Regions from separate parts of the Halomonas sp. GT genome, predicted to be linked through region 4. Evidence: predicted binding sites of a transcription regulator. Region 4 holds the regulator's gene; each other region holds the start of a gene.

Region 1 (4,202 bases), 1.8 Mb from region 4:
GCCTACACTTGCTGATAGTGTGCAGCCCACGGCGCGTACACAGGCGCACAGGGTTTCTACGTCGGCATCAATGGCTGCTTGTTCTCCACGCGCCCGTAATGCACTTACCAGCGGCTCTTCAAGAGGCCTATGCTCCAGGCAATAGCACAGCGAGTGAGCGACATTAGTGGGCAGGTGGGGTAGGCGCAGCGCTAGCGCTTCTGATGTGGGTAAATCGAGGCGTACCACATAATCAGCGATGCCTTGTAATCCCAGTGCTTGCCAATCAATAGTCTGTTGGCCACTGAGATATGCTTCTACAGGCTCTAAGTGTTGGCTAGCGGCTAGCCCTAATGCGTGGGTGGCCTGTGCATTAAGCATTGCTTGAAAAGTAATATCAGGCGAAAAAGCGAGGGGATTATCCTTCATTAGATGATCCACGTCTGCAGTTTCTGCCTTACCTAGCGGTTTATTTTCCACCTGTGAAGCATTTCGCCCAAGGGTTTCTAGCAAGCGATTAATAAAGCCGTCTCGTTGGGCGGGGGAGAGCTTGCCTTGTTCGTCTAGCGGCAGCGCCAAAAACCAGATGGCTGGTTCAGGCATGTCACCCATACGAAATACCACGCCAAGTCTTGCCTGTTGTTGCCAGGGTTCAGGCCAGGCTATCTCGCCGCTTTCGAATGAACGCAGCGTTTCTCGTGGGCAGGTCGTTACTCGTCGTCCCATATGGTAGAGGGAAACGTCGGCGCCGCTACGTGTAAAAAACTCATCAAGTGTTTGGATTGGTTGCATGACATCCTTCCGCATTTCAAGCCTGCACTCTACCTTGCTGATGTATCACTGTCAGCCGCAAACGCTGATTAATCCGTGCTTTATTATCAAAGTGGTTAAAAATTGCACAACATGGCGTAACCCGCATGAGAGTAACAGTAGCGACATCTTTCCATAGTTTATCCACAGTCTCTTGCAGGTTTTCTGTGAGTCTGTGAATAAGGCACAAATTCAGCCAGATGGTTGGCAACTTGCGCATAGTGCTGGGATAATAAAGGCTTATTGATTCAAAGGGAAAAGGTACTTATGAGCGTCCATCAGCAGCTTCAAACCGCGCTTCTTGAGCTTGAAGCCACAATGAAGGCCGCTAATTTATGGCGTATGCCAACGCCTGATATCTCAGCATTTAATAGCCAGCAACCCTTCTGTATCGACACGATGTCGCTGCCTCAGTGGATTCGATTTGTCTTTATCGCTCGATTAAATGCACTGGTTGATGCCGAGGCCGCCATGCCTGACAAGTGCGATGTAGCACCGGCAGTGGCTGCTTACCTGATGCAGGAAAAAGTGCGTGCCAGTGACCAGCTGCTGGTTGTTCGCGCCGTTGAAAAGATAGATCGGCTAGTTACCGAAAGCTAGGTCGCGGTAAGACGAGGAGCTGAAGCCTAGTGTGATCAGGGTATCAGCAATGACAATGCCCAGCACCGCAAGCAGCGGTACTGGGCATTTTTCATACGATTATGGCGCTAGCACAGCCGTAGCGGTGCTTAGAAGCGGTAGCTTAAGCCTGCCATAACCACCAGAGGGTCAATCTCTACTGTGCCTGCAGCGTCGCCGTTAACGGTTGCGTCAGTATCGATGTCGATATACCACGCTGCTGCGTTAAGCGCCCAGTTATCATCGATAAGTAAATCGATACCCACCTGAGCAGCGGCACCCCAAGAGTCGTCCAGCTCCAACTCGCCAATGGCTAGTTCTTCATCAGAGAAAAAGGTGTAGTTAATACCTGCGCCTACATAAGGCTGTACGCGCGCATCAGTTCCACCTAGTGGGTAGTACTGGAGAGTTAGTGTGGGGGGGAGGTGTTTGGTAGAGGCAAGATTGTCACCGTTCAGGGCAATGTCGTGCTCAAACGGCAGAGCTGCCAGTAACTCGATACCCATCTTGTCGTGGAAGCGATAGCCAAGTGTAAATGCAAAATCGGTTTTGTCTTGAACATCAACCGCCAACGCGCCTCCAGCTAATGAGCCGTTGTCGCCTTTTGGTTCCACTTTGGCAACACCCACGCGAGTAAAGAAATCGCCAGCGCCGTAAGCTAAAACTTGGCCGCTTGCCATCAATGTGGCTGCTGCAAGTCCAGTGGTGAGCAGTGTTGAAAGAGAGTTATGGCGCATAGCATCGCTCCTGACCATTAATATGAGTCTTTGCAGTGAGAGGTTAACGTGAACCGTTGTTCGACATGATCGCGAACCATGTAAGGAGTGTATCGGGTAGAAGAAGACAGGTTATTGACCTGGGGCAAAGAGTGGAGCTACGCCGCTAAACATTGGGCTTATAAAAGAGGCAATCTGAAATGAAAGAAGCCTTCCCATGCCACGGGAAGGCCTCGATAATCAACTAATTGTTTGATCACGTTGAGTGTGTAATTGGCGCTCGTCTAGCGATCAATATGCTGATATTCACCCGCATCGGCAGTTACGCGACTAACCACCAAGATGGCAATAAAGGCAGCGATGAAGCCAGGGATGATTTCGTACACGCCGGGGCCACCCATGAATTCTCCGTTCCAGCCTAATGCAATCCAAATCATGACGGTAGCAGCACCCACCACCATGCCTGCAAGGGCGCCAGCACCGTTCGTGCGAGACCACATTAGCGACAGAATGATCAGCGGGCCAAATGCTGCGCCAAAGCCAGCCCAGGCGTTACTCACTAGTCCAAGAACCTGGGAGTCTGGATTTGACGCGATCACAGCGGCCACCAGGCCAACCAGTACGACACAGATTCGCCCCACCTTTACGCACTCTTTATCGGTTGCTTCCTTTCGTAAGAACAGACGATAGAAGTCCTCGGTCAATGAAGAGGACGACACTAACAATTGGCTAGAAATAGTGCTCATAATTGCAGCAAGCAGTGCCGCGTAGAGGAAACCAGTGACCAGCGGGTGGAATAGCAGGTTAGCCAGAATGATGAAGATCGTTTCTGGATCCTCGATATCCATGCCGTTGCGAATCGCATAGGCCCGGCCAAACAAACCTAGAGAAACAGCGCCAATCAGGGAAATAAGCATCCAACTCATGCCGATATTACGGGCAGTAGGCACATCCTTCAGCGTCCGGATGGCCATGAAGCGCACAATAATATGTGGCTGACCGAAATAGCCAAGCCCCCAGGTCACCGCAGAGAGCCAGCCAATAAAGGTTAGCCCTGACGTCCAGGATAGTAGGGTGGGATCGACTTCATTTAGCGTCTGCGATGCTTGGGAGAACCCGCCGCCACCTTCGCCAAATAGCACTACTGCTGGCATGATGACTAGCGCCAACATCATTATGCAGCCTTGAACGAAGTCAGTCATGCTAACGGCCAGGAAGCCGCCAACAACGGTATAGACAAGTACCACACCAAGTGTAATAAGAATGCCCACAGCGTAGTCGCTCATGCCGCCGATGTTAAAAATACCGGCAAACGCGCTTTCAAACAGCTTGCCCCCAGCGACTAAGCCAGATGCTGTATAAACCGCGAAAAAGATGACGATAACAATAGCCGACACCGTGCGCAGGGAAAGCGCACGTGTCGGAAATCGGTTTGCAAGAAAGGCTGGAATGGTAATCGCATTACCGTAGTGAACCGTCTGTTCACGAAGCCGGGGGGCGACCAGGGTCCAGTTGAAGAATGCACCCACCAGAAGGCCAATGCCTATCCAAGCTGATCCCAAACCGGAAACAAACATTGCGCCGGGCAGCCCAAGCAGCAACCAGCCGCTCATGTCCGACGCGCCAGCCGATAGAGCAGCTACTTGTGGACTTAGGCCACGTCCACCCAGCATGTAATCTTCCGATGAAGATGTCGCTTTGCGCATAGCATAAATGCCGATGGCGATCATAAGCGCAAAGTAGGCAAAAAGACTGATCCAAACACCGATAGCCATGAAAGTTCTCCAATTCGTCAGGACGGAGCTAGCTCCGACAGGTTAGCGCGCTTGCCGTGCAGGACCGGTAGTGGCACGCATTTTTAACTCCGTTTCTTATTCGCGTAACAAGGCGCTACCGTTTGATCCTCGATCTTCCTTGCTAGGGAGACGCCTGTTCTAGTCGTCTCCCGGCAACACGAGGTCATTATCTTATCTAAGTTTAGTTGCGAAATGTGGCGTCGACAAAGCTTGGGGGCCTATTCGGCCGTTGCCAGCAGGCTGGCGTTGCCTCCCGCAGCAGTCGTGTCGATGCACAGATGAC
Region 2 (4,202 bases), 360 kb from region 4:
AGGTAGTAATGCCTGGCAAGCACGCACTTTTTCAAGCAGCTCGGCATGCGTGTCAGCGACGACATTCACATGCGCCAGCTTACGCCCTGCACGCTCTTCCTTGTCATAACGGTGCAAGTGAGTATTGCCAATCGCCAGCATCGCGGCATTGTCACCTTCCTGGCCAATGACGTTCACCATGCAAGTAGGCGCAATGGCTTGGGTGCTGCCAAGCGGTAGGCCTTGCACAGCGCGCAGATGATTTTCAAACTGGCTCGTCACCGAACCGTCCATCGTCCAGTGGCCAGAATTATGCACGCGTGGAGCCATCTCGTTAGCCAAGAGGCTGCCATCACGCGTTTGGAATAACTCCAACGCCATCACGCCAACATAATCAAGTTCATCTAACAGCATGCGAATGTAGCTGTCGGCTGTCTCTTGAACGCTGGCAGCTAAATCCGGTAGCGGCGCAACGGAATAGCGCAAAATGCCATCTACGTGTTGATTTTCCGCCATGGGATAAAACACCACATCCCCATCACGACCGCGCACGGCAATCATCGAGACTTCCCGTACAAAATCGACAAACGCTTCAACGATCAGCTGACGGTGACCAATGCTCTTCCATGCCTCTTCAGCCTGCTCTGGCGTTTTCAGCACCGCTTGCCCTTTACCGTCATACCCCTCAGTCACTGATTTGGCGACCACGGGGCAGCCCAATTCATTCGCTGCCGCTTCAAGCTGTTCGGCACTCTCAACGACGCGGTAAGCCGGTGTAGGAATACCCAAGCGGTCGAATAAGGCTTTCTCTTCAACACGGTTTTGGCACACCGCAATTGCGCGGCTTCCTGGGTAAACGGGCTTGTGCTGCTCAATTTGCTCAACCAGCGCTACGGGCAGATGCTCAAACTCATAGGTCACTACATCGACCTTATCGAGAAATTCTGCCAAATGCTGGTTGTTGGGATCGACAATCACGTCGCCAATGCCCGCGCTGGGGTTGCCGGTCGTGTCTAAAAACGTGAAGCGATTACCTAGCGGATAGCCAGCCAATGCCAGCATGCGACCAAGCTGGCCTGCACCTAGCACACCGATGTTCTTTGAGATGCCAGAGTTCATTACCAGGACTCCTTAGTTCGCTTCCGCATCGGGACGAGGGTCTGGGTTATCCAGCACCATTTGAGTTTGCTCAGCGCGGAAAGCCTCGACCGCTTCACGCACGGTGGTGTCTTGCAAACCGACAATCTGTGCTGCCAACAGGCCTGCATTGGTCGCCCCTGGTTTACCAATCGCCAGTGTGCCAACAGCGATTCCACCAGGCATCTGCGCAATTGAAAGCAATGAATCCAAGCCTTTAAGCGCTTTGGATTCTACTGGCACGCCCAGAACCGGCAACGCCGTTTGGGAAGCCACCATGCCGGGCAAATGGGCGGCACCGCCCGCTCCTGCCACAATCACTTGCAGGCCACGTTCAGCGGCGCTTTTAGCATAATCAAACAACAAGTCAGGGGTACGATGAGCGGAGACGACGCGAGTCTCATAAGGGACGCCCAGCCGCTCTAACATCGCCACCGCGTGTTCCATGACGGGCCAATCAGATTTTGACCCCATGATCACGCCCACTTTGGGTGCGCTGTTTGACATGCAAAAACTCCTCGGCCAAAGGGCCTACTAAAGCAATCAAGCGTTTAATGTGCCGTGTGCCGCAAGCGGCTCACCAGGAAATTAGAAGGCGCATAGTCTACCAGAGCTAGTCGCTTAGAGCGCGTTTGTAAATAGATCGAAATTTTAATCAAAGTAGCATTGAAAAGCGCGCGACTTGGCGGCATTGTGTGTTTGTCATTTCAGACTGATGGAGTCCCATGAGTACGGCATACTCAACTGCTCACGCAGAAACGCTAGATCCTCCGCGAAGCAGCCCTGACCTTGATGTCAGGGACTTAGAAAAACGTACGCGCCTCATGCGTATCATTACCCGCCTGATCGCCGTATCAGATCTGGGAAGCCGCGAAATAGCCCGCCGGGCGGGGCTTCCAGTACAAAAGATCAGCGACCTGCTCGCCGGAAGGCTAGAGCACCTAGATGTTGATGAACTCAATGTCTTGCGTCGCACGTTAGAGCTGGAGACGCCATAGCAACAGTTGCTACCTAACGTGATCATTCATCCCTTTTGTTTGTTAACAGGCTTGCCCAGTGGGCAGGCCTGTTTTTGTTTCAAAACAGATAATTAGCGTTTTAAGATTAAGGGAGCATTAAGAAACCCCCTCTAACTCATTGACACGCATCAATTTTTTATAATACCAAAGGCGTAACCTTAGCGTATTCACCTCATTCGCCTGTAGCAACGACGTTTTATTAGCGACGTTGATAACAGCGATATTTTTATTAGCTAAGGAGGCGTTATGGACGCCATACGCCGGTCGTTACTAGGCCAGTTGGCCCGACTAAGCGCGGGCGCTGCGCTAGTCCCGCTATCCAGCCTTGCCCCAGCCAGCCTTGCCCAAGCTGGCATTAATCAGCAGCCTGCCCGCCGCGAGGGCGACTCTAGCAAACGCTACGGCATGCTAATCGACCTTCGCCAATGCATCGGCTGCCAGGCCTGCACCGTGTCGTGTCATATCGAGAATGCTGCACCGCTTGGCCAATTTCGAACCACCGTCTCTCAGTACGAAGTGCAACACCATGAAAGTGGCGAACTGGCAACGTTTATGCTGCCGCGGCTATGCAACCACTGCGAAAATCCACCCTGTGTTCCGGTTTGCCCTGTTGAGGCGACCTATCAACAGCAAGATGGCATCGTTGTCGTAGATAGCGACCGCTGTGTCGGCTGTGCTTACTGCGTCAATGCCTGCCCCTACGATGCCCGCTTTATTAATGAGCGCACTCAAACTGCCGACAAATGCACCTTCTGTGCCCACCGTTTAGAAGCAGGGCTACTGCCTGCCTGCGTTGAAAGCTGCGTGGGCGGCGCCCGCATTATTGGCGATATGCGCAACCCAGACAGCCAAATCAGCCGTCTGATCAACGAGCACCGCGACGCGCTCATGGTGCTTCAGCCAGAAAAAAACACCCTTCCCCAAGTGTTCTATTTAGGTATGGACGAACGATTCACTACACGCCCCGTGGCAGAACCCGTGGCGCTTGAAGTGCTCGACCCCCACGGCCAGGAGATGGGCTATGAATTCCACCATTGAACTACTCGCCCCACGCTATGACATCGCCTGGTATCCCTGGGCAGTTCAGTACTTTTTTATGATCGCGGTCTCCTATGCAAGCCTTTGGCTGGCGGCGCCCGCACTAGTGTTTGGCAAGCAATCCTGGTTGCCTACAGCACGTCTAGCGCTCATCGCCTGCGTCAGCACAACGTTAGTCGCACCGGTGGCCTTATTGGCAGATCTACACCAGCCACTGCGCTTTTGGCATTTCTACGCCTACGCCAATACGCATTCGTGGATGTCGATTGGCAGTGTGGTACTGCCGCTGTATCTGATCAGCGTTTTAGGCTTCGCCTGGCTGGCTTGGCGTCCCGCACTGCAAGCTCGGCAACAGGCAGCGGGGCTGAGCGGGTTGATCGCCAAGTGGCTGAGCATGGGCAGGGGTGCAACACCCAAAGCACTGGTTGCCCTGGTGGGGTTGGCCGCGCTGATGCTCTCAAGCGGCATTATGCTCTACACCGGAGCGGAGTTAGCTATCGTCAAAGCTCGCCCCTTATGGAACACAATTTGGCTACCGCCCATGCTGGTAGCGAGCGGATTTATTGCCGCCGCTGGGTTAATACTGGTCCTCAACCGCGTGAGTAGAATCTGCGCGCCCGACGCCACCCGGCAGATGCTCTATGTCCTGCTAGCCTTCTGTGCGCTAGCGGGGCTTATCGCGCTCAGTTGGTTGTTAGATGGCTTGAATGCCCACGTTGGCTCAGTGGCGGCGGCATTGGAATCTGTCCGTTTCAGCCCCTCTTGGCGCAGCACCGCACTTTGGGGTGGCCTTACCGGCGTTGTGCTATTTGCCAGCGTAGTATTTCTGTTAACGCGTTCGGCTCAGCGCCAGCCAGCACTGTTTGCCTGGGCATGGTTGCTAGGCCTGGTGGCAATCCACATGGGCTGGATGTTCCGTTGGGTAGTGCTGATGGATGTTCAACATGTAGCCCGTAACAGCGCAGGTTTCCATCACTACGGTATCCCTGCTGGCTCTTCCGGCATCTTAGGCATTGTAGGCACTTTCGG
Region 3 (4,202 bases), 580 kb from region 4:
AATTAGTCGCCACATACCACCGCTCATGGCTGTGGCGACTTATCCAGCGTCTGCTGCTTAGGTTGTGTATCACCGGCCAGCAAGGTTGGCCGGTCAGCATCAAGTTCTGCCAGCGGTTCACAAGGTTCCAAGCTGTCACGGCAACGGGTCACTAAACGCTGATACTCTTGGGTACCCTGCTGCTTCCAAGCAAACTCTTCATCGCTCAGCGGCCGTTTAACCTTTGCAGGAGCCCCCATCACCAGAGACTGTGGCTCGCACTCAAATCCCGCTTTGACGAACGCGGCCGCCGCAACAATAGAGCGCTCAGCAATGTGAGCACCGTCCATCACTACAGCGTTCATGCCGACCATGGCATCACGCCCAATCACGCAGCCATGCAAAACCGCGCCGTGGCCGATATGGCCATCCTTTTCGACCTTAGTGACGCACCCCGGAAAGCCGTGCATGACGCAGGTATCCTGTAGGTTCGCGCCCTCTTCCAGCACCAGGCGTCCGAAGTCACCGCGCATCACCGCGCCGGGGCCAACGTAACAATTGGGGCCAACAATCACATCCCCGATCAACACTGCGGTTGGGTGGACATAAGCCGTCGGGTGCACTACCGGCGTCACCCCTTCAAGACGATAGTAAGGCATCACGTTCTCCGTTAGTTCGATTGGCAGTGGCGGCGGCTTTGCACCACCACAAAGCGACTGGCAACAAAGGCTTGATTACATAGCGAGGCATTGGCCGCTGGATTACCGCCTGTGGCGTGAAAGTCACTGAAAGCAGCCGACTGGTTGACGAATATCCCCCCATCCAGGTTCAACGAAAGCGGCGTCGCCACGTCCATCGCCAACTCTTCGAACTGCTCGGCCACTGCCTCATCAGTCGTATAGCCACCTAGGGTTATCGCGCCCTTTTCCCGGATCACGTCACGCGCCAGTTCAATGCTATGCGCGGTGTTCTCAGTCGCGATAACAAAGCTGATGGGGCCGAAGCGTTCCTCACCATAGGTAGCCTTCTGTGCTGCATCTACCTTGAGGATAAGCGGCGTGTGAATGCGGGCGTCAGAGTATTGGGCGTGTTTTCGTGACTCGCTATCCAGGACTATTTCGCCCAAACCACGGCACTCATCAATCCGTGCTTGCGTGTCTACTGACTGCAGGGCACCTAACACCGTGCAGGCGCGGTCATTGTCACTCAGAAATGCCTGTACAGCTTTCGCAAGCGCTGCCGCCACGTCGTCAAAACTCAAATGGCCATCCGCTGTTTCAATACCATTTTTGGGTACATAAATAGCCTGAGGGGTCGTGCACATCTGCCCGGAATAAAGGCTCAGCGAGAAGGCAAGATTCGCAGTGACCGCTTTAAGGTTATCCACGCTGTCGATAATGACCGTGTTGACACCGGCTTTCTCAGCGAACACCTGAGCCTGAGTAGCGTTATCTATCAACCAATCGCCAAAGGTATTGGAGCCGGTGAAATCGATCAGCTTGACCGCAGGATCAAGCGCCAGCGTTTTCGTCAGCGGCGCATCTACCGTGTCGGGTGCCAAACTCACCAGGCAGGGATCAAAGCCCGCTTCTTCAAGCACCTGCTGAGCAACTCGTGTCGTTATCGCCAATGGCAGAATAGCGCCAGGATGCGGTTTAAGAATGACGGGGTTGCCTGTCGCCAGACTGGCAAACAAGCCGGGATAAGTATTCCAGGTGGGAAAAGTAGAACAGGCCACCACCAACGAGATGCCGCGTGGCACGATGTGAAAACGCTTATCCATGACAATGGGATCATGCTTGCCCTGGGGCTTAACCCACTGTGCGGTAGCAGGAATCTGCGCCATCGCTTGCCAAGCATAGGCCACGGCTTCAAGGCCGCGATCCTGAGCATGCGGCCCACCTGCCTGAAACGCCATCAACGGCCCCTGGCCGCTGGTATGCATCACCGCCTGGGCGATCTCCGGGCTCATGGCATTAAGGCGCGACAGGATTTCCAGACATACCCCCACACGCGCGTCAGCCCCGGCATCCCTCCAATCACGCATCGCCACTTGCATGGCCGCTATCAGTTCGTCGGGGTTTGGCTGGTTATAAGTAATGCCAAGCTCGAACCCATAAGGTGAGACTTCGCCGCCCACGTGGTGAGTGCTGCCAACACTATTCAGCGTAAATGGTTGGTTGAGCAGTGACTCAAATCTCGATGGTGCCGCTTTAACGGCATCTTCGGGGTATTTGCGCATGCTTTCTGGGTAGGGCGTCCAAAAATTACGGCTAGAGATGGCGCCGACAGCCTGGTCAAGAATGTCACGGTGAAGGTCAAACATCTGCTGCGCTGATTGCGTCATGGGGCGCTCCTGCACTCACTTATTTTTTTGATACGCTATACCAATTAAGACTAACTTTCCCGTAACAAAACATCAAACGCTTTCCCTGACACCCTTGCTTAAGAATTAGCCCGCCACGATCGATAAACGCGATATATACGGGCTGAAGATCGCTTTTTGGGCCAATTCTCCACCTTTCATACCATGGTCTAATAACTATCACTCACTCGCTATAAATACATACAAATCATTGTTAACAAGACATAAATTATCAAAAAAACCGTTAAGCGACACACTAACAACAATGAAGATATATTGATGTGTATCAAAATAAATCTATACTCGGCAGATATTCATCCTGTGCGCCACAGGCCGAACTGAGGTAAAAATGCCCACTACTCTAAAAATAACTCCGCCCCTGGAAGGCGTTTTATGCATCACGCTGAATCGCCCAGACGCACTGAATGCGCTGAATACCCAGCTGCTTGGCGAACTCGCCGACACCCTGAACAGCGCCGATAGTGACGACAACGTTCGCGCCGTGGTGATCACCGGAAGTTCGAAAGCATTCGCCGCCGGTGCGGATATTAATGAAATGGCTGAGCGTGACCTAGTCGGCATGTTGGAAGATCCTCGCCAGCACCACTGGGCCACCATTACGCGTTTCCGCAAACCAATCATTGCTGCCGTTAACGGCTACGCCTTGGGCGGTGGCTGTGAGCTAGCCATGCATGCCGACATCATTATTGCCGGTGAAAGTGCCCTGTTCGGCCAGCCTGAAATCAATCTGGGCATCATGCCCGGTGCTGGTGGTACCCAGCGTCTGCTTAGAGCGGTGGGCAAATCACTGGCTACCCAAATGGTGCTAACTGGCGAGCCCATTTCTGCTCGCCGCGCCCTTGAAGCAGGCCTGATTAGCGAGATTACCCAGCCCGAATTAACCCTTGAGCGCGCCATGGCCATTGCAACGCGCATTGCCGCCAAGGCACCGCTGGCCGTGCGCTTGGCGCGGGAATCGCTACACAAGGCGATGGATACCGACCTAGCCACTGGCCTGCGCTTTGAACGCCATGCGTTCACCTTATTGGCGGGCACTGCCGACCGCAAAGAGGGCATTCGCGCTTTCCAAGAAAAACGACCTGCCACTTTTCAAGGGCACTGACACAAGGATATTACCCATGAGCCAAGCGCCCCTGCTTTACACCGTGGAAGATGGCGTCGCCTGTATCACGCTGAACCGCCCCGATAGCCTGAACAGCTTCAACACTGAAATGCATGCCGAGATGCGTAAGGCGCTAAAAGCCGTGCGTCAGGACTCAAGCGTTCGCGCTTTGTTACTGACCGGCAACGGACGAGGCTTCTGCGCTGGTCAGGATCTTTCCGACCGAAGCGTCGCGCCCGGCGAGCAAGCCCCCGACCTCGGCGAGTCGCTTGAAAAACGCTACAACCCTATGTTGCGCGCTCTTAAAGACATGCCGTTCCCAACCATTTGTGCGGTGAACGGTGTGGCGGCGGGAGCCGGTGCCAACATCGCCCTGGCCTGCGACATCGTATTGGCTGCTCGTTCGGCAAGTTTTATCCAGGCTTTCTGCAAGATTGGATTAATTCCCGACTCCGGCGGCACCTGGACTCTGCCTAACTTAGTCGGCATGGCCCGGGCTAAGGGCCTAGCCATGCTTGGCGACAAGCTGCCCGCCGAGACTGCCGAACAGTGGGGCATGATCTGGCGCTGCGTCGATGATGAGGTGCTTCAGGAAGAAGCCATGAACATGGCTCGCCACTTGGCCACTCAACCAACGCGCGGCTTGGCGCTTATCAAACGTGCCCTGCACGCCAGCAGCGATAACAGCTTCAACGAGCAGCTCGACCTGGAACGCGACCTACAGCGCCTTGCCGG
Region 4 (4,202 bases):
CGATAATAAGCTTCGCCCTTTGGCAGCTATGGACGCTGATACCCCTAACAACGCATTAGGCATACTCTTCTATAGCTTGATATAGCTCAACGCTTTCCAAGTGTCTCCGACGTAGCATTCCAAGAGAATACTGAGCAACTGCGCTCAGTCACTCCTTTTGTTTACTTCTCACTTCGGAGCGCTCGCCATGCCCGTTCATGCCACTGCTGCCTTCTCACCTACCAACACTGATGTGTCTGGGGCTAATGCCTGGGATGAAGCGCTGCTGCGTCGCTATGACAAAAGTGGCCCACGCTATACGTCCTACCCGACAGCTCTAGCGTTTCATGAGCAGTTTAGTGCCGATGACTTTACTCAGGCGCTAGCGCGCAGTAACGAGAGCCACCGTCCGCTATCACTGTATGTGCATGTGCCCTTTTGTCGAAAAATTTGCTTCTACTGTGCTTGCAATAAAATCGCAACGAAGAATACCGCCCTTGCAGAACCTTATCTTTCTCAGCTAGATCGAGAGATGGTGCTCACTGCCCGCCATTTAGACACTTCACGGCCGGTGCAACAGTTACACTGGGGCGGTGGTACGCCCACATTTCTAACCTTGGCACAGATGGGAGATCTGATTGATCGCCTAGATGCCCGTTTTGGTTTATCTGGCTCAGCCGATCGTGATTACGCTATTGAAATAGACCCTCGTGAAGCAGACGTATTTACGCTGCGCCACCTACAGTCTCTCGGCTTTAATCGACTAAGCCTTGGCGTACAGGATTTAAATCCGCAGGTACAAAAAGCCATCAACCGAGTACAACCCCGGGTACTCACCGAAACGTTGATGGAAGAAGCACACCGTCTTGGTTTTCGCTCACTCAATCTTGATTTGATTTATGGACTGCCATTTCAAACAGAAAAAAGCTTTGCCGAGACACTAAGTCAAGTCATCGAACTCAACCCTGCACGGCTGTCCGTATTTAATTATGCGCACATGCCCACCCGTTTTGCGCCACAGCGACGCATTAACGAAACGGACCTTCCCAGCGCTGATGAAAAGCTGGCTATTTTGCATACCACCATAGAAATGCTGACTAACGCAGGCTATGTGCATATTGGCATGGATCACTTTGCACGACCTGACGATAGCCTAGCGATTGCTCAGCGCAACGGCACCTTACAACGCAATTTTCAGGGCTACTCTAGCCATGCACAGTGCGATTTAGTTGGCTTAGGCGTATCCGCCATATCACGGGTTGACGACGTTTACGCACAAAACCCGACCCAGCTTAACCAATATGAAGCAGCCTTAGATCAAGGTAAGCTGGCAACCGTTAAAGGATTAAGGTTAAATAAGGATGACCTAATACGAAGAGACGTGATTGAACGGCTAATGTGCGACATGCATATTGATCTAGCGGACGTTGGAAAGCGTTGGCACATCGATGCCAATGACTATTTTTCCACCGCAATTGAGCAATTGAAGATAGCTGAGCAAGACGGCTTGATCACTCGCCATCAGCAAGTTATTAGCGCCACCCCCTCTGGGCGGCTGCTGATTCGCCATTTGGCGATGGCTTTTGATGCTCGCCTAGCTGACCAGCCGACTCAGCGCTACTCTAAGATTGTATAAGCTTCTTGAGACGTCTTGCACCTGGGCCTATGATGGCTAACGAGAAAGGGAGAATAATATGCCACACCCCGCCAGCCAACGACGCTCACTGCTGCAAGAGGCGCGCTGCCAGACCTGTAGCCTAAGCTCGCTGTGTCTACCGCTTGCCTTAGAGCTTGAGGACATGAGTCAGTTTGATGCCATCATTCGTCGCCGCGCTCCGCTTAAAAAAGGCGAGCCCCTGTTTCGCCAGGGTGATCACTTCACCAGCGTGTATGCCGTCCGCTCAGGCAGCCTGAAACAGGTAACCAGCGAAGGTAATGGCAATGATCAACTGACAAATTTCTATCTTCCCAGCGAACTGGTGGGGTTAGACGGAATTGATGAAGAGCACTACCCCGGTAGCGTCATTGCACTGGAAACCACAACGGTGTGTGAAATCCCGTTTGATCGCTTGGACCTACTTTCCGAAGAACTACCCGAACTACGTGGTCAGCTTTATCGGAGTATGAGCAAAGAATTGCGGGATGACCGACGCATGATGCGCTTGCTATCGCGCAAGACGGCCGATCAGCGACTAGCAAGCTTTTTAGTTACCCTTTCAGACCGTTTTCGTCGACGTGGATACTCGCCTTATAGCTTCAGGCTCTCCATGTCTCGCGCCGATATTGGCAACTACTTAGGCTTGGCGGTAGAAACGGTCAGCCGTATTCTTAGCCGCTTTCAACAGCAAGAGGTAGTGGCTGTTTCAGGGCGCGAGGTTAATATTTTAGATATGCAACGCCTCATCACGCTAGCTGAAGAGGAAGAACAGTCGGCTAGTCCACGGTAAGCGCCTGAATACGCCCTTCCATCAACGCCGCTTGTTTGGCTTCAAGGCCAGCAAAGTCAAACAAACGGCGGTCTGCCAGCTGGGAAGGCGCTACATTGGTCACTGCTTTAAACATGCTCTCTAGCCGTCCTGGATGTTTTTTATCCCACTCAGCCAGCATATCTTTGACGACTTGACGCTGAAGATTGGGCTGAGAGCCACATAAGTTGCAGGGAATAATGGGGAATTCCATTAGCCGAGAAAACTCTGCAATATCAGCCTCTTTGCAGTAGGCAAGGGGGCGAATGACAATGTTTTTGCCATCGTCAGATAAAAGCTTGGGAGGCATTGCTTTCAAAGTGCCACCAAAGAACATGTTAAGAAATAACGTTTCTAAAATATCTTCACGATGATGCCCTAGGGCAATTTTTGTTGCCCCAATTTCCTCAGCAAACCCATAGAGAGAGCCACGTCTTAATCGTGAGCAGAGTGCGCAAGTCGTTTTTCCTTCAGGGGTTTTCTCTTTCACCACGGAGTAGGTGTCACGCTCTAAAATGTGGTATTCAACACCCACTTTATCTAAGTATTGGGGCAGCACATGCTCTGGAAAACCTGGCTGTTTTTGATCCATATTGACGGCGACCAGAGAGAAGTTAACTGGCGCGTTGCGCTGCAGGTTAAGCAGTATCTCCAGCATCGTATAGCTATCTTTGCCACCAGACAGACACACCATCACTTTGTCACCTTCACCAATCATTTGATAATCAATGATGGCGTTGCCAACCTCTCGCCGTAAGCGCTTTTGTAGCTTATTAAATTCACGCTTTTGTTTAGCGGCATGATGCTCGGATGGTGTCTGTGAGCTATTAACAGCAGAGCTGCTAACAGAAACAGTCTCAAGTGCAGCGGGATCAAAATAGTCAGGTTGTAGCATGGTGTAGGCACTGCCGATGGTAGAAGAAGCAGCGAACATTCTAACAAGACTCACCACCTCCACCCAAGATAAACCCGTGGATTCATCGTATGAGGGTAGTAACGACTACGCCTGCTGGGCGATCTCGCGCTGCAAACGCAGATATAAAAGCGCGCTTGCGGTAGCATCCCCCAACACCCCCATCCATTGAAGAGCGGGTATTTGCCAACGAGCGAGCGCTTCCGTTAGGCGGCCGCTCGTCTCACACTGTGGATGTAAGCGACGCAGCTGACGATAGTGCAGCTTTCCAACATCAACCTGGGCATTGGGCAAACCAAATCCCAGCCCGGCTTTAAACAAAAGATTAAGATGTTCCACCGAGCGGCCTAACTGCCAACCAATTAGCGGCCGATTACCGATAAATTCAGCTAGCGCCCCAAGATGCTCAGCGTTAGGCGCCAGCACCGTATCCGTCGCATAAAGCTGATGATGTCGCCGCAATGCAGGGCCGTTGTTGTTTTGCTCTTCTGCCAGGGTAGCCACCCAGGCTTGGCTGGTCTGCACTCTCCCTGGGCTTAAGACAACAGCAGCGACGCTGACCACAGGCGCTTGGCCCGGGCTAACCTGGCAGGCAAGTGCCACCATTTCTTCCCCCATGTAGGGCTGAAACAGCCATGCGTAGGGGGAATCTGCCCAGCGTCGGCGGTCGCTTTCGCGCTGCATTAATGTACGCAGCGAGCCACTGAGTAATGACATATGCCGGTCTAACAAGCGCATTCCGCTCACGAATACTCCAAATGATAACGATGGGAGAGCCGCTGCTTAAAATCTTTTACGATATGCAGCGCCTCACGCAACAGATCACGCTCAAGGGACGAGAGTTC

The links. The regulator FNR, encoded in region 4, switches genes on or off when oxygen is low (the NO sensors DNR and NnrR bind a similar motif). The targets are predictions, from matches to a motif close to TTGATNTANATCAA.
Region 1: a site for FNR is predicted at 2,259-2,272, ahead of B6A39_RS06525 (OmpW/AlkL family protein). Genes of this name have one in related genera too.
Region 2: a site for FNR is predicted at 2,254-2,267, ahead of dsrO (sulfate reduction electron transfer complex DsrMKJOP subunit DsrO). Genes of this name have one in related genera too.
Region 3: a site for FNR is predicted at 2,621-2,634, ahead of paaF (2,3-dehydroadipyl-CoA hydratase PaaF). Genes of this name have one in related genera too.

Annotation. Positions count from the first base shown of each region.
Region 1 covers NZ_CP020562.1:1,386,135-1,390,336, forward strand. Annotated here, with positions in the region: gene B6A39_RS06515 (DUF3549 family protein) at 1-771, opposite strand, end outside; gene B6A39_RS06520 (YqcC family protein) at 1,057-1,389, shown strand; gene B6A39_RS06525 (OmpW/AlkL family protein) at 1,518-2,144, opposite strand; gene putP (sodium/proline symporter PutP) at 2,408-3,898, opposite strand; gene putA (bifunctional proline dehydrogenase/L-glutamate gamma-semialdehyde dehydrogenase PutA) at 4,138-4,202, opposite strand, start outside.
Region 2 covers NZ_CP020562.1:2,855,084-2,859,285, forward strand. Annotated here, with positions in the region: gene B6A39_RS13195 (5-(carboxyamino)imidazole ribonucleotide synthase) at 1-1,098, opposite strand, end outside; gene purE (5-(carboxyamino)imidazole ribonucleotide mutase) at 1,111-1,623, opposite strand; gene B6A39_RS13205 (XRE family transcriptional regulator) at 1,842-2,114, shown strand; gene dsrO (sulfate reduction electron transfer complex DsrMKJOP subunit DsrO) at 2,382-3,173, shown strand; gene nrfD (NrfD/PsrC family molybdoenzyme membrane anchor subunit) at 3,157-4,202, shown strand, end outside.
Region 3 covers NZ_CP020562.1:3,795,459-3,799,660, forward strand. Annotated here, with positions in the region: gene paaY (phenylacetic acid degradation protein PaaY) at 24-638, opposite strand; gene paaN (phenylacetic acid degradation protein PaaN) at 650-2,326, opposite strand; gene paaF (2,3-dehydroadipyl-CoA hydratase PaaF) at 2,694-3,467, shown strand; gene paaG (2-(1,2-epoxy-1,2-dihydrophenyl)acetyl-CoA isomerase PaaG) at 3,484-4,202, shown strand, end outside.
Region 4 covers NZ_CP020562.1:3,217,513-3,221,714, forward strand. Annotated here, with positions in the region: gene B6A39_RS14825 (sulfite exporter TauE/SafE family protein) at 1-59, shown strand, start outside; gene hemN (oxygen-independent coproporphyrinogen III oxidase) at 188-1,615, shown strand; gene fnr (fumarate/nitrate reduction transcriptional regulator Fnr) at 1,674-2,426, shown strand; gene ttcA (tRNA 2-thiocytidine(32) synthetase TtcA) at 2,413-3,378, opposite strand; gene B6A39_RS14845 (DNA polymerase III subunit epsilon) at 3,445-4,095, opposite strand; gene B6A39_RS14850 (putative nucleotidyltransferase substrate binding domain-containing protein) at 4,101-4,202, opposite strand, start outside.